Linked DNA regions of Granulicella sibirica. Each later gene encodes a partner of the first gene's protein in a complex. Links are inferred from orthologs where the notes say so. Each region holds a gene or a part of one and is shown on either strand. Other genes may lie near its edges. The genes, in order: tsaE and tsaD.

Region 1 (6,179 bases):
GGTCGGCCTACCTTTGGACCGAAAGCGGCGGAGTTGACGGGGCAATTCTATCGGTCTCTCTCGGCGCGGAACTACTTTACGCCGAAGCCCGGCTTTACTCCCATGGTTACGCCGGCTACTCCGACGGTGACACCGATGTCGGAGGGAAGCCCGGTTGCGGGAACACGGTAACGTTTCTGTCTAGCGGCGAGGCTCCCATGAGTAGGAGCCTTTGTTGTATCTGGGTGCCGGGTCTTCGACCAGCTCGTTTGCGTCTAAGTGTCTAGAAGCTTGCGGCTTGGCCGTGAGGGTTCGGGAGGCGACATACCCCTGCCCGGGCACGAGGGATTCATGCTGATCGACGTGCGCTTTCGCCTGCTTCTTCTTCTTTGCCTTCTACCGGCCTCCTCGGCGATGGCGCAACAGCCGGAAGTTGCCGCTCATCCGGATAAGGGGAGGATCAGCCTTGACGTCGTGGTTGCGGCTAAGAACGGACCACCCGTTGCGGGGCTGGAGCAGGGGGATTTCCTTCTGACCGACAACAAGACGGCGAGGCCGATGACTTCATTCCGAGCGATGGCCCGCGGGCAGGAGCCGGTGGAGGTCGTTCTGCTGATCGACGCCGTGAACACGAACTACGAGCATGTGAGCTACGAACGGCAGCAGATCGACCAGTTTTTGAAAGCGAACGGCGGGAAGCTGGAGCTCCCGACGGCTCTGGCAATCTTTACGGATACCGGAAGCCAGATGCAGCAGACATTCTCCAGGGACGGAAATTCCCTGGCTGACTCGCTGGATCACCAGACGATCGGCCTGAGGGAAATCCGACGGTCGGCGGGCTTCTATGGGGCGGAGGATCGACTGCAACTGTCGCTCGAGGCGCTTCGGCAGTTGATGGCGCGCGAAGGGCCTCGTCCCGGACGGAAGCTCGTTCTGTGGGTCTCGCCCGGGTGGCCGCTGCTTTCGGGAGCAGGTGTCGATCTTTCGATGAAGGAGCGCGAACGCATCTTTCGGACAATCGTCGATACCTCGACCGCGATGCGCGAGGCCGGAATTACTCTCTACAATCTGAACCCGCTTGGTCCGACGGAGAATCTCTCGGCAGCCTTCTACTACGAGAACTACCTGAAGGGGGTACCCAATTCGGGAAAGACGGATCTGGGAGACCTGGGTCTACAAGTGCTGGCGCGGCAGAGCGGCGGCCTTACGCTGACCTCGAGCAACGATGTCAGGGCAATGCTCCAGAAAGCCGTCTCGGATACGGACGCCTACTACCAGATATCGTTCGAACCGGCTCCGGCGGACAAGCCAGATGAATATCACCACATCGAGGTGAAGGTGGAGAAGCCTGGGCTCATTGCGCGGACGCGGGATGGATATTACGCGCAGCCCTAAACCAGGACGCGCATCGCCGGTTTCCTTCATCATAGAGATGAGGATTTATGACCATGATGCAGGTTCTGACGGCGGCGGAGATGGGCGCGGTAGACAAGCGAACCGAGGAGGAGTTTGGGATTCCGCTTGAGGAGCTGATGGAAAGGGCCGGAGACGCGGTGGCCCGGTTCTGCCTGCGGGAGTATCCCGAGGCGAAGCACGTGACCGTAATTTGCGGGAAAGGCAATAACGGTGGGGATGGGCTGGTTGCGGCTCGCCTGATCGCGCTCGCAGGATGCGAGGTCACGGTGCTTCTGCTGGCCGCGGAGGGTGATATCAAGGGTCTTCCTGCGAAGATGCTGGATGACCTTCGTGGCGCTGCGACGGGTGACGATGACGGACCAGCCGTTCTGATCGAGTTCTGCGCTGGGGAAGAAGAATTATTTGAGCAGAGCGCGGCACTTGAAGGGGCGGAGCTCCTGATTGATGCGGTGGTTGGGACGGGTTTCAAAGCACCGTTGCGTGGAGTGGCTGCCGTTGCCCAGGAACGGGTTAGCCGGCTCACGGCTCCGGTGGTGGCGGTCGATTTGCCCTCAGGCTGGGATGCGGATTCGGTTGAACAGAATGCGGAAGGTGCTTTCCGAGCGGATGCGGTCGTGACCTTTACGGCTCCGAAGATGGCACACGTGTTTGGGCATCTGGCATCGTCGCGGGTGTCGGGCGATGCGTTTGGGCCGGTGGTGGTGGCGGAGATCGGGTCGCCGGATGAGGCGATCCAGTCGGCTGGGCGGGTTAGTTGGGCGGGTGAGTCGAAGGCGATCGCGGAAGCCTGGCGGGATATCAATGGGAATAAAGGCAAGTTTGGGCATGTGCTGCTTGTCGGTGGGAGCTACGGGACGTTTGGCGCGCCTTCGATGAGTTCACTCGCGGCGCTGCGGACGGGTGCGGGGCTGGTGACGGCTGGTGTGCCGAAGATGATCGCGAACGAGGTGGGGAGGGTGACGCCGGAGTTGATGGTACGGGCTCTCGCCGAGGGAGACGCTGGCGAGGCTTCAATGGCGAATCTTGAAGAGGAAAAGCTGGCGACGCTGATCAAGGGGATCTCGGTGCTTGCTGTTGGGCCGGGGCTTTCGACGCGAGGGGAGGCGTCGGAGTTTGCGCGGGCGTTGGTGGCGAAGACGACGATGCCGGTGGTAATCGATGCTGATGCCTTGAATGCGTTTGCGGGGAAGACGGAGTTGTTGAAGAGTGCCGCGGCGGGTGGTAGGACGGTTGTGCTGACTCCGCATCCGGGCGAGATGGGGCGGCTTGCGGGGATGACGGTGAAAGAGGTTGAGGCGGATCGCATTGGGCTGGCGCGGAAGTTTGCGACGGAGCATGGGGTGACGCTTGTGCTGAAAGGGTGGAGGACGTTGATCGCGCATCCCGATGGGAGCATCGCGGTGAACACGACCGGGAATCCTTCGATGGCGAAGGGTGGGAGCGGCGATATTTTGACGGGGATCGTTGCCGCGATGATTGCTCAGTTTCCGCAGGATGTGGCGCGGGCGGTTGAGGCGGCTGTGTATCTGCACGGGCTTGCTGGAGACTTCGCGGCGCATGCGATGGACGAGCATACGGTGCTTGCGACCGATACGGTGTCCCATCTGAGCGACGCCTTCCGGTACCGGGTCCGTGACGAGGATGGGTTTACCTGGCTGGCGGGAGTGCATGAATGAGGGAGTGGACGCGGGAGAAGAAGCTCAAGACCAGGAGCGTGAACGGGACGCTCGCGCTGGGGGAGATGGTGTCGGAGATCCTGGTGAAGGCGGGCAAGCTGGTCATCCTCCGCGGGGATCTAGGGGCGGGCAAGACGACGCTGGTGAAGGGGATCGCCTCGGCGCTTGGAGCGGCTGAGGAGGAGGACGTCGTCAGTCCTACGTTCACGCTTGTGCATGCTTTTCAGGGGCGCAAGGTGAGGCTGTATCACCTGGACGTCTACCGCCTGGAGACGGAGCGGGAGCTGGCTACGCTTGGCATCGAAGAGATGGTCGAGGAGCCTGGGTCGCTTGTGGTAGTCGAATGGGGCGAGAAGTTTCCGAGCCTGGTCGAAGCGGCTGATGCCGAAGTGGCGATGGCGCTTGGCGAGGTCGAGAGCGAAAGGCTGCTGGAGTTGAAGTGGCGGGGTTAGCCGGTCTTCGTCTTCGCGCGGCCGGTGTATCGGTAGATCGCACACTCTTCGTCGCCGGTTGAGCCGTACATGGTCTGCTCGGCTATTGCGGCCAGGTCGGCGGCATGATCTTCGGGGGACATGGGGACTGGTCCGAAGAAGAGCCGCGTGAAGGCAGGGTGCGCATCGACCAAATTGGCGTGCTCGCTGTTCACGTAGAGAAGGTCGAGTGTGGCGGGGCGGTTGGCGAACTGTATCTCGATGCGGCGGAGAAGCTTGTTGAGGACGGGCGCTTCGAAGGGGTGAAAGAGGAAGAGGAGGCAAGGCGTCGAGGGGAAGTAGAACTCGGTCGCATCCTGCTCCATCAGGTTGATGGGCGCGAGGTGAGGCTGCGTCGCGACCCAGTGAGTCACGTTGCGCTGCGCCAGGGCGGCGAGGGCCGGGTTTAGCTCGATGCCGATGACCTGCTTGAAGGGGTATTCGCTGGCGACGAGGATGCCGCGTCCCTTGCCGGCACCGATGTCGACAAAGGTGACACGCTCGATGGAGTGCGAGGGTTGTGAGCCGAGCCAACGGTCGATGAGGGAGCGCAGGATCGACGGAGCTACGCCGTAGTAGGCGGTGATGTGCTCGTCGTTGGGGTGGCCGGTGGTGAGGCTTGCAGCGGGGATGAGGCCGCTGGTTTCAACGCCATGCGCCTCGTCGAAGGGGTGGACGGCCTCGGCGGTCTTGCGCTTCCGGGGCGAGGCGGCTGGCTTGCGCATGGGCTACTCGATGCCGAGGAGCTTGCGGCCTTCGGGGCTGATGCGCTGGGGGGTCCACATCGGCTGCCAGACGAGGGCGACATCTGTCTTGCTGATGGTGGGGAAGGCGAAGAGGCGGTTCTCGATCTGGGCGATGATCTGCGTGTGGGCGGGGCAGCCCTTCGAGGTGAGGGTGAGATCGATGTGGACACGGTGCTTCTGCGGGACGCCGGGGATGCCGGCTCCGGGAGCGTCGGGGTCGGGCGCGACGTCGACCTGGTAGACAAGGCCGAGATCGACGATGTTGCACGGGACCTCGGGGTCGTAGCAGTCGCGGAGAGCCTCGCGGATGGTGGTTTCGGTGAGTTGCATGGCGGGTTGCATGTTAGTGGGTGCGCTCGACCAGATACTGCGCAAGTGACTTGAGGGGCGTGGCGGCTTCGCCGAAGGTGGTAAGGGCTTCGAAGGCGTCGGCGATGAGTTGGGAGGCATCTGCTTTCGACTGCTCGATGCCATAGACGGCGGGCCATGTGGCCTTGTCGGTTGCGGTGTCTTTTCCCGCGGTTTTACCGAGTTGGGTGGAATCCTGGGTCATGTCGAGGACGTCGTCGACGATCTGGAAGGCGAGACCAGCTTTTTCGCCGAAGGTGCGGAGGCGGACGATGGTGTCGGCGCTTGGCGGATGCTCGGCTTCGGCCGCGCCGAGGAGACCGCCGGCGACGATGGAGACGGTGATGAGGGCGCCTGTCTTGGCGCGGTGGATGCGTTCGACGAGGTCGGCGGTGGGAGGCTTGCCGCCGGATTCGAGGTCCATGACCTGGCCGCCGATCATGCCTGGCGCGAGGGCTCCGGGGAGATCGGCTCCTACGCCTGTGCCAATGGCGATGGAGACGGCTCGGAGGATCGCGACGACGGTGGCTGGTGGGGCGGGGAGGTCGGAGATCGTTTGGAAGGCGAGGGTTTGGAGGGCATCGCCAGCGAGAATTGCGGTGGCTTCTCCGAAGGCTACGTGGCAGGTGGGCTGGCCGCGGCGGAGATCGTCATTGTCGAGTGCCGGGAGGTCATCGTGAATGAGCGAGTAGGTGTGGAGCATCTCGAGCGCGGCACCGAGGCGGGCGGCGCCATCGGGTGGCTCGGGTGTGCCTGCGACCATGCGCGCGGCTTCTATGCAGAGGATGGGACGGAGACGCTTGCCGCCGGCGAAGGTGCTGTGACGCATGGCGCGGTGGATGGAGTGAGGCTGGGTTTCGGGGCCGGGGAGCAGGCGTTCGAGTGCTTCGTCGGTCGCGATGGCGCCGGTGGTGAGTAGGTGCTTTACAGCGTCGGTGCGGTCAGGCATGTGACTTTGATGATAACCGAGTTAACACGAGGAGGAGGATGAGGGCCAACGCAGATAGGGCGTCGGCGGCCCACTCCAAGGGCGTTGTGACGAAGGCCAGATGGATGTGGGTGGTGCCTGCGGGGACGTTGATAAAGATGAGACCGTCCCTGCGATGTCGGTCGGAAGGACTCTCGGTCCCATTGAGCAGGATGTGCCAGTTGGGATAGGCGCGGAGGTTGAGGATGAGTTTCTGGGCCGTAGGGGAAGTGACTTTGAAGTCGAGCGGAAGGGGGCTAGGTTTGCTGTTGGGAGGAGCGGGTGCGCTGGAGTCGGGTGAGAGCCAGAAGGGGGGATTGTTTTCTTTGAGGAGGTCGTTGTCGGCGGTGGTGGGGGTGTATTCGTCGGTGGGGTCGGAGCCGGTCTGGGATTGATACACGGCCAGGCGAGCGGGGACTGTGTCGGGGTCGTCGCAGGATTGGCGGAAGGTCCGGGTGGCTGGGATGGTGAGGGCTGAGGCAATCGCCAGGGCGAGAAGGACTGTGGGGATGGGCCGCAGGGTGATTTGTTTTATGGCCAGAGCGACGGAGAAGCATGCGATTGCCGCGAGCACGGC
Region 2 (6,063 bases), on another replicon or contig:
CCTATCTCTGAAGCATGTGCCCGCATCGCCGCGAACGTCCCGTCCTCAATCCGAAACCCCAGACGCGCCGCGAACCTCACCCCCCGCAGCATCCGCAGCTTATCCTCGGCAAACCGCACCGCCGGATCCCCAATCGCCCGAACTACTCCGGCCGTCAAATCCTCGCGCCCGCCGACAAAGTCCAGCACCGCCGCGTCGAGATCCCCATCCCGCTCAAACCGCGCGACGTCCAACAGCATCCCGTTGATCGTGAAGTCCCGCCGCACAACATCCTCTCGCGGGTCCGTCGAAAATCTCACCGCATCCGGCCGTCGCCCGTCGCTGTAAGCTCCGTCATGCCGAAAGGTAGCCACCTCAACCGCATCATCCTGACCGCTCCCATACTCCGTAGGCTCCCCACAAACCAGCACCACCCCGAAGTGCGCCCCGACGGAAAGCGTCTTCCGACCGAGCCGTCCAAACAGAGTCATCACCTCATCCGGAGTCGCCGAAGTCGCCACGTCGAAGTCGTCCGGCGCCCGCCCAAGCAGCATGTCCCGAACGCAACCCCCGGCGAAAAAGGCTTTATATCCCGCGCCGACGAGCGCCCGTGCCACCCAAGCGGCTTGGATAAAGCCCGTGTTCTCCATCCACCCCATGCTTGACACGCTTGCTATTCTATAAGGGTGGTTTAATCGAGCGTCCGGCCCATGAGCCGGACGTTCGCCTTTAAGCCGCAGCGCGAAGTCCAGACTTAAGTCCATATATTCGAATACTTTGAGGTCTTTTCGGCGGGATGGGGTACAGCTCGATGCAGCCTGACGAATCAAAAGCCGGCCTGATCCTCGGCATCGAATCCTCCTGCGACGAGACCGCCGCCGCCGTCGTCCGCGCCGGCCGAGATCCCCTCTCGAACGTCGTCGCCAGCCAGATTGCCCTCCACGCCAACTACGGCGGAGTCGTCCCCGAACTCGCCAGCCGCGAGCACCTCCGCAACATCGTCCCCGTCGTCCGCGCCGCTATGGCCGAAGCCGGGCTGAAGTACGCCGACCTCGACGCCATCGCCGTCACCCACGGCCCGGGCCTCGCCGGAGCCCTCCTCGTCGGAATCCTCTACGCCAAGGCCCTCGCCTTCGGATCCGGAAAGCCCCTCATCGCCGTCAACCACCTCGAAGGCCACATCCACGCCGTCCTGATGGAAGCCCGCCACCGAGGTGAAACCCCGATCCCGCTGCCTCTTCTGGCCCTGGTAGTCTCCGGAGGCCACACCCACCTCTACCTCGCCCGCCAGGGCAGCGCAGCCGATGCCTGGATCTACCGCAACGTAGGCCGCACCGTCGACGATGCCGCCGGCGAAGCCTACGACAAAGTCGCCAAGCTCCTCGGCCTCGGCTACCCGGGCGGCCCATGGATCGACGCCCTAGCCCCCCACGGCAACCCCCTAGCCGTCCCCTTCCACTTCAATCAGATCAAGGGGCCACCCCTCCGCGACGGCAGACCCGCCCCAAACAAGAAAGCCCCCCCCCAGCAGGAAGGCCCCCGCTTCGACTTCTCTTTCAGCGGCATCAAGTCCGCCGTCCTCCGCTACGTGCAGGCGAGCGGCATGCGCGAAGCCGCCGAGCACCGCCAGCGCACCCTCGCCGCCATGGCCAATCCCAAGACCGCCGACGCTCTGGCCCTCTGCGACCCGCAGACACTCGACCTCATCGCCAGCTTCCAGCACGCCGTCGTCGGCATCCTCATCCGCCAAACCCTCGCCGCCGCCGAGCACCTCGGAGCCCGTGGCATCGTCGTCTCCGGGGGAGTGGCTGCCAACCGCGAACTCCGCCACCGCTTCCAGCACGAAGCCGTCCAGCGAGGCCTCCCCATAGCCTTTCCGTCATTGGCCTTAGCTACCGACAACGCCGCCATGATCGCGGCCGCCGCCTGGCCCAAGCTCCTCGCCCACGACTTTGCCCCCGAGGACATGGGCGCCACCCCCCAGCTCAAGCTCGGATAGAATCAATCCGCTAAAATCAATCCAGACCGTCGGTTGAGAAAGCGAACTGCATGGCGCGTGCGCCCCGCAGCAGGAAACAAAGCGCGTGCCCCTGGAACTCTTCAACACCCTCTCTGGAAAGCTCGAAACGCTCACGCCCATCGGCGCCCCCGCGCTGCGCATGTACGCTTGCGGCCCTACCGTCTACGACTACGGCCACATCGGCAACTTCCGCACCTTCCTCCACGTCGACGTCCTCCGCCGCTTCCTCAAGCAACTCGGCATCCCTGTCAACCACGTCATGAACGTGACTGATGTCGACGACAAGATCATCCGTAACGCGACCGCCGCGAAGATGCCGATCGCCGAGTACACCCAGAAGTTCGAGAAGGCCTTCTTCGAGGACCTCGACTCCCTCGGCATCGAGCGCCCCGAGCATCTCCCCCGCGCCACCGAGCACATCCCCGAGATGGTCTCGCTCATCCAGCAACTCGCCGCCAAGGACTTCGCCTACCAGGCCGAGGACGGCAGCTGGTACTTCCGCCTCTCCAAAGACAAGGACTACGGCAAGCTCGCCAAGAAGGACCTCGAGAGCATCGAAGACGGCGCCCGCGTCGACCTCGACGAGTACGACAAGGACCACGCCCGCGACTTCGCCCTCTGGAAGGCCGTCAAAGCCGGCTCCGACGGAGCCCTCGAGCATAACTGGGACACCGCCCTCGGCCAGGGTCGTCCCGGCTGGCACATCGAGTGCTCCGCCATGGCCACCAGCCTACTCGGCGACTCCTTCGACCTCCACGCCGGCGGCGAAGACCTCATGTTCCCGCACCACGAGAACGAGATCGCCCAGTCCGAGTCCGCCTCCGGCAAGACGTTCGCCCGCCACTGGATGCACGTCCGCTTCCTTCTGGTTGAAGGCCGCAAGATGTCGAAGTCCGAAGGCAACTTCTACACCCTCCGCGACCTGCTCCTCAAAGGCTACCGCGCCTCGGCCATCCGCTTCCTCATGATCTCCGTGCCCTACCGGCACCAGCTCAACTTCACCTTCGACGGTCTCACCCAGGCCACAAATGCCGTCGAACGGCTGCGCACCTTCCACCAGCGCCTTCTCAAAGGCACATGGCCCGAGAGCGATCCAAACACGACCCTCGCCCTGCAGATCGAAAAGTCGCAGGCCGAGTACACCGCCGCCCTCTCGAACGACCTCAACACCGCCGAAGCCCACGCCGCCATCTTCGACATGGTCCGCGCCGTCAACTCCGCCGCCGACGCCGGAACCCTCTACAAGGCCGAAGCCGAGTCCGCGAAGAAGGTCCTCGACCTCTTCGACGGAGTCTTCGCGGTCCTCGAAGACAAAGATGCCGACCTCACCCGCATCGCCCTCGCCTGGGCCGAGCGCGAAGGCCGCATGGACCAAGCCGACCCATCCTTGGTCGCCACGCTGTCGTTATCCGAAGAAGCTATACAGGGTCTCATCGCCGAACGCACCCAGGCCAAGAAGCAGCGCAACTTCGCCCGCGCCGACGCCATTCGCAACGACCTCCTCGCCAAGGGGATACTGCTCAAGGACGGCCCCACCGGCACGGAGTGGTCGCGGAAGTAGCCGGATTGTTTCTGAAAACGGCACGGTAACCCCTGGCCGGAACCAAAGTGTGTCCTCCCCCATGGCACCCGTACCGTAGCCCAAAGCCTCGCTTATCGCTACTATCGGCATCGAAGGGTAAAAGTTCAGTCCGAGAGGAAAGAATTTTCGATGACCGAGATGACCGATACATTCGCCGCTCCGTACCAGATCAGCGACCGCTTCCGGAAGGTCGTCGAAGCGCGCATCGAAAGGCTCGAGCGCGACGCCGAAGAGGACATCCGCCTCATCCCGACGCTCCTCAGCGAGGATCATAAGCGGAGGCAGAGGCTGCTTGCGATCTCGCAGATCGAGCAGGCCATCCACCTCCGCGTCCGTCTCTCCCTCACCGAAGCCTACGCCGGTGATCCGTTGGCCAGTAGCTTCCAGGCCTTCGCCTAAAGCAGCTAGAAGCTGTAGCTGACCTGCGCGGTCACTGTCCGGGGCGAAACATAGTGCGTTCCCGAGAACGTCGACAGGAAGTTGTACAGCGCGTACTTGTTCGTTACGTTGACCGCCGTGATTCGCGCACTGATCCGGTGCTTGTCCGTGTTGAACAGGTTGTCATCCCCAAGCACCATGTCGAACAGGCTCCGGGGAGCGATCCGTGGAGGATTCCGGTCATCATCCTCGGTATTCGGCGCCGGAATGCTCAGGAGCTTCGACGTAAGCTGTGTGGCCGCGCATGAAGTGAAGCCCGAGGTGGGTGTCGCCTTCACGCCATTGCAGATCAGCCCAGCCTGGAACTGCTCGTCCGCCGTCAGCCCACTCAGGTCGATCCCCGGCTGACCGTTCGCCAGCGTAATCGACCCAGCCGCGCATCCACTGTTCGCTCCAAGGACGTTGTAGCATGGCGCCGCGCCAGCTACGAGTCCACTGTCATACCGCCAGTTGAACCCATACCAGAGGCTCTTCCGGAACGGCAGCGCGTACTGGATATGTGTCGTCTCGTTGAAGCGTTCGTCGTGGTCAATCCGGAATGGAAGCCCACCCGCCCGGCCCACCGTAGCTCCAACCCCGCCAACCTGCGGATTGAAGAATCGCGCCGCCACCGACGACATCACCACAAACGCGCTAAATCCCTTCACCTCGGTCAGATTCGCCCGCGCCGCAAAGCCCGGGATCTTCGAGTTATGCCACTCGATCGGGAACGTGATCGGCGTAGCTCCCAGCACGCTGAAGTCGTACGCATTGTGCGTGTACTTCCAGATGTAGTCCCCACCGATAACGAAGTGCTTCCCGATCCCCTGCTGAATCCCCGCATGAATCTCATTCCGGAACCCCGGATTGAACGGCGCCGGCTGGCACGTCCCAAGCGTCTCGAACACCGCCTGGATCACCGCATTCGTGCACCCCGTACTCGAAAGCACAAGATTCTCGTTGAACGGAGTCTCCTGCGCCCGCGCATACGAAGCCCGGATCACCGTATTCGTCTTCTTGAAGTTGTACGAGAGCCCAAGCCGAGGCTCCGCCTGCCGCTGAATGGCAAGGCCGTTATAAATGTCCCCACGCATCCCGGCGTTCATCAGGAAGTTCCCGATCGTCACCTGGTCCTGCGCATAGAAGGCAAGCTGCTTCACATCGGTCTGCCCGTGATAGCTGTACGTCCCTCCGCCCCGAGTCAGGTCATACGGAAGCAGGATCGGATTGAAGTTCGGGTTAGGATTCGCGCATGTCGCCGGATTCGCCGTCCCCGGCAGCGGATTGCCGTTCGCGTCGAGGCATGGTGAGTTTAACGTCGGATCCACGAGCCCGATCTGATCGTTCTCCCGCAGGAATGTCTGCTGATACATCCCGCCGATCTTGATGTTATTCACACCCTTCGAATAGGACAGGTCCGAGTGAACGCCCGCATTCAGCAGCGACCTCTGCTGCCCCACCGTCTCCTGCTGAATCGGTCCAAGGTCCGCAAACGGATTCTTGCTCGGATAGTACTGGTACGAGTCCCTCCGGAAGTAAGGCGCAAAGTTCAGCACTGCCTCGTTGCTGATGGTCCGCGTATATGTCGGCGCAAAGAGGTACGTCTCGATCTTCGACCTCTGATCCGCCTGCCCAACCAGCGCACCCGTAATCGGGTCCGTTGCCCCAACGTTCAGCGTGTCATACGAGTTGGGTGTCTGGAACCACGACCGCGTGTACTGCAGATTCGTATGCACTGAGCTCACATCGCTGAACTGGTAGTCCACCCGGTCGAAGAAGTTGATCAGGTTGCCCTTGTCGTGGAGCACCGCGAACTCGCCCGGATCGAGAAACCGGCCCGAGTTCAGTCCGCTCACAGCGATAAAGTTGCCAAAGTTCTTCGTTCCGAACGCCAGGTTCCCGCTCACGTCCGCCGATCCAAAGCTGCCGTACGACGTGCTGATCTCTCCCGTAGGCTTCGTCACACCCTGGCCCGACCGCGTCGTCACCTTGATCACGAGGCTCGTCTTATCTCCATACTCGGCTGGCGGAGCCCCGTCGATCACCTCCAGCGATTGCACCGCAT

What was found.
Region 2: the proteins of tsaE (region 1) and tsaD are in contact, whole or in part, in a crystal structure (PDB 6N9A), measured with the Thermotoga maritima proteins. The link is inferred for Granulicella sibirica from one-to-one orthologs. Residues at the interface, in WP_004082108.1 of Thermotoga maritima: Leu37, Gly38, Lys46, Lys57, Val59, Lys60, Ser61, Thr63, Phe64, Thr65, Leu66, Met67, Val69, Pro71, Tyr82, Arg83, Leu84, Asp86, Asp88, Phe89, Asp93, Ile128, Asp130, Glu131, Arg134; in WP_004082750.1 of Thermotoga maritima: Cys10, Asp11, Arg49, His50, Leu82, Gly84, Gly135, Gly136, Glu154, Thr155, Leu156, Asp157, Asp158, Ser159, Glu162, Asp165, Lys166, Arg169, Leu170, Tyr175, Lys213, Thr214, Leu217, Tyr218, Gln221, Arg222, Asn324.

What each region holds. Positions count from the first base shown.
Region 1 is NZ_RDSM01000002.1:689,327-695,505, forward strand. Bases 1,796-4,795 are described here. They hold tsaE (tRNA (adenosine(37)-N6)-threonylcarbamoyltransferase complex ATPase subunit type 1 TsaE), read left to right. Parts: upstream 1,796-3,067; coding sequence 3,068-3,523; downstream 3,524-4,795. Other genes in these bases: GRAN_RS13765 (NAD(P)H-hydrate dehydratase), read left to right, coding at 1,796-3,071; GRAN_RS13775 (class I SAM-dependent methyltransferase), read right to left, coding at 3,520-4,266; GRAN_RS13780 (metal-sulfur cluster assembly factor), read right to left, coding at 4,270-4,617; GRAN_RS13785 (polyprenyl synthetase family protein), read right to left, coding at 4,631-4,795. In the rest of the region: GRAN_RS13755 (penicillin-binding transpeptidase domain-containing protein), read left to right, coding at 1-171; GRAN_RS13760 (VWA domain-containing protein), read left to right, coding at 331-1,374; more of GRAN_RS13765, read left to right, coding at 1,422-1,795; more of GRAN_RS13785, read right to left, coding at 4,796-5,584; GRAN_RS13790 (glycosyltransferase family protein), read right to left, coding at 5,577-6,179. UniProt on the Escherichia coli protein: Required for the formation of a threonylcarbamoyl group on adenosine at position 37 (t(6)A37) in tRNAs that read codons beginning with adenine.
Region 2 is NZ_RDSM01000001.1:2,448,379-2,454,441, forward strand. What follows is about bases 1-2,884. They hold tsaD (tRNA (adenosine(37)-N6)-threonylcarbamoyltransferase complex transferase subunit TsaD), read left to right. Parts: upstream 1-790; coding sequence 791-1,978; downstream 1,979-2,884. Other genes in these bases: GRAN_RS10175 (CCA tRNA nucleotidyltransferase), read right to left, coding at 1-638; cysS (cysteine--tRNA ligase), read left to right, coding at 2,064-2,884. Outside these bases: more of cysS, read left to right, coding at 2,885-3,560; GRAN_RS10190 (hypothetical protein), read left to right, coding at 3,711-3,980; GRAN_RS10195 (TonB-dependent receptor), read right to left, coding at 3,986-6,063.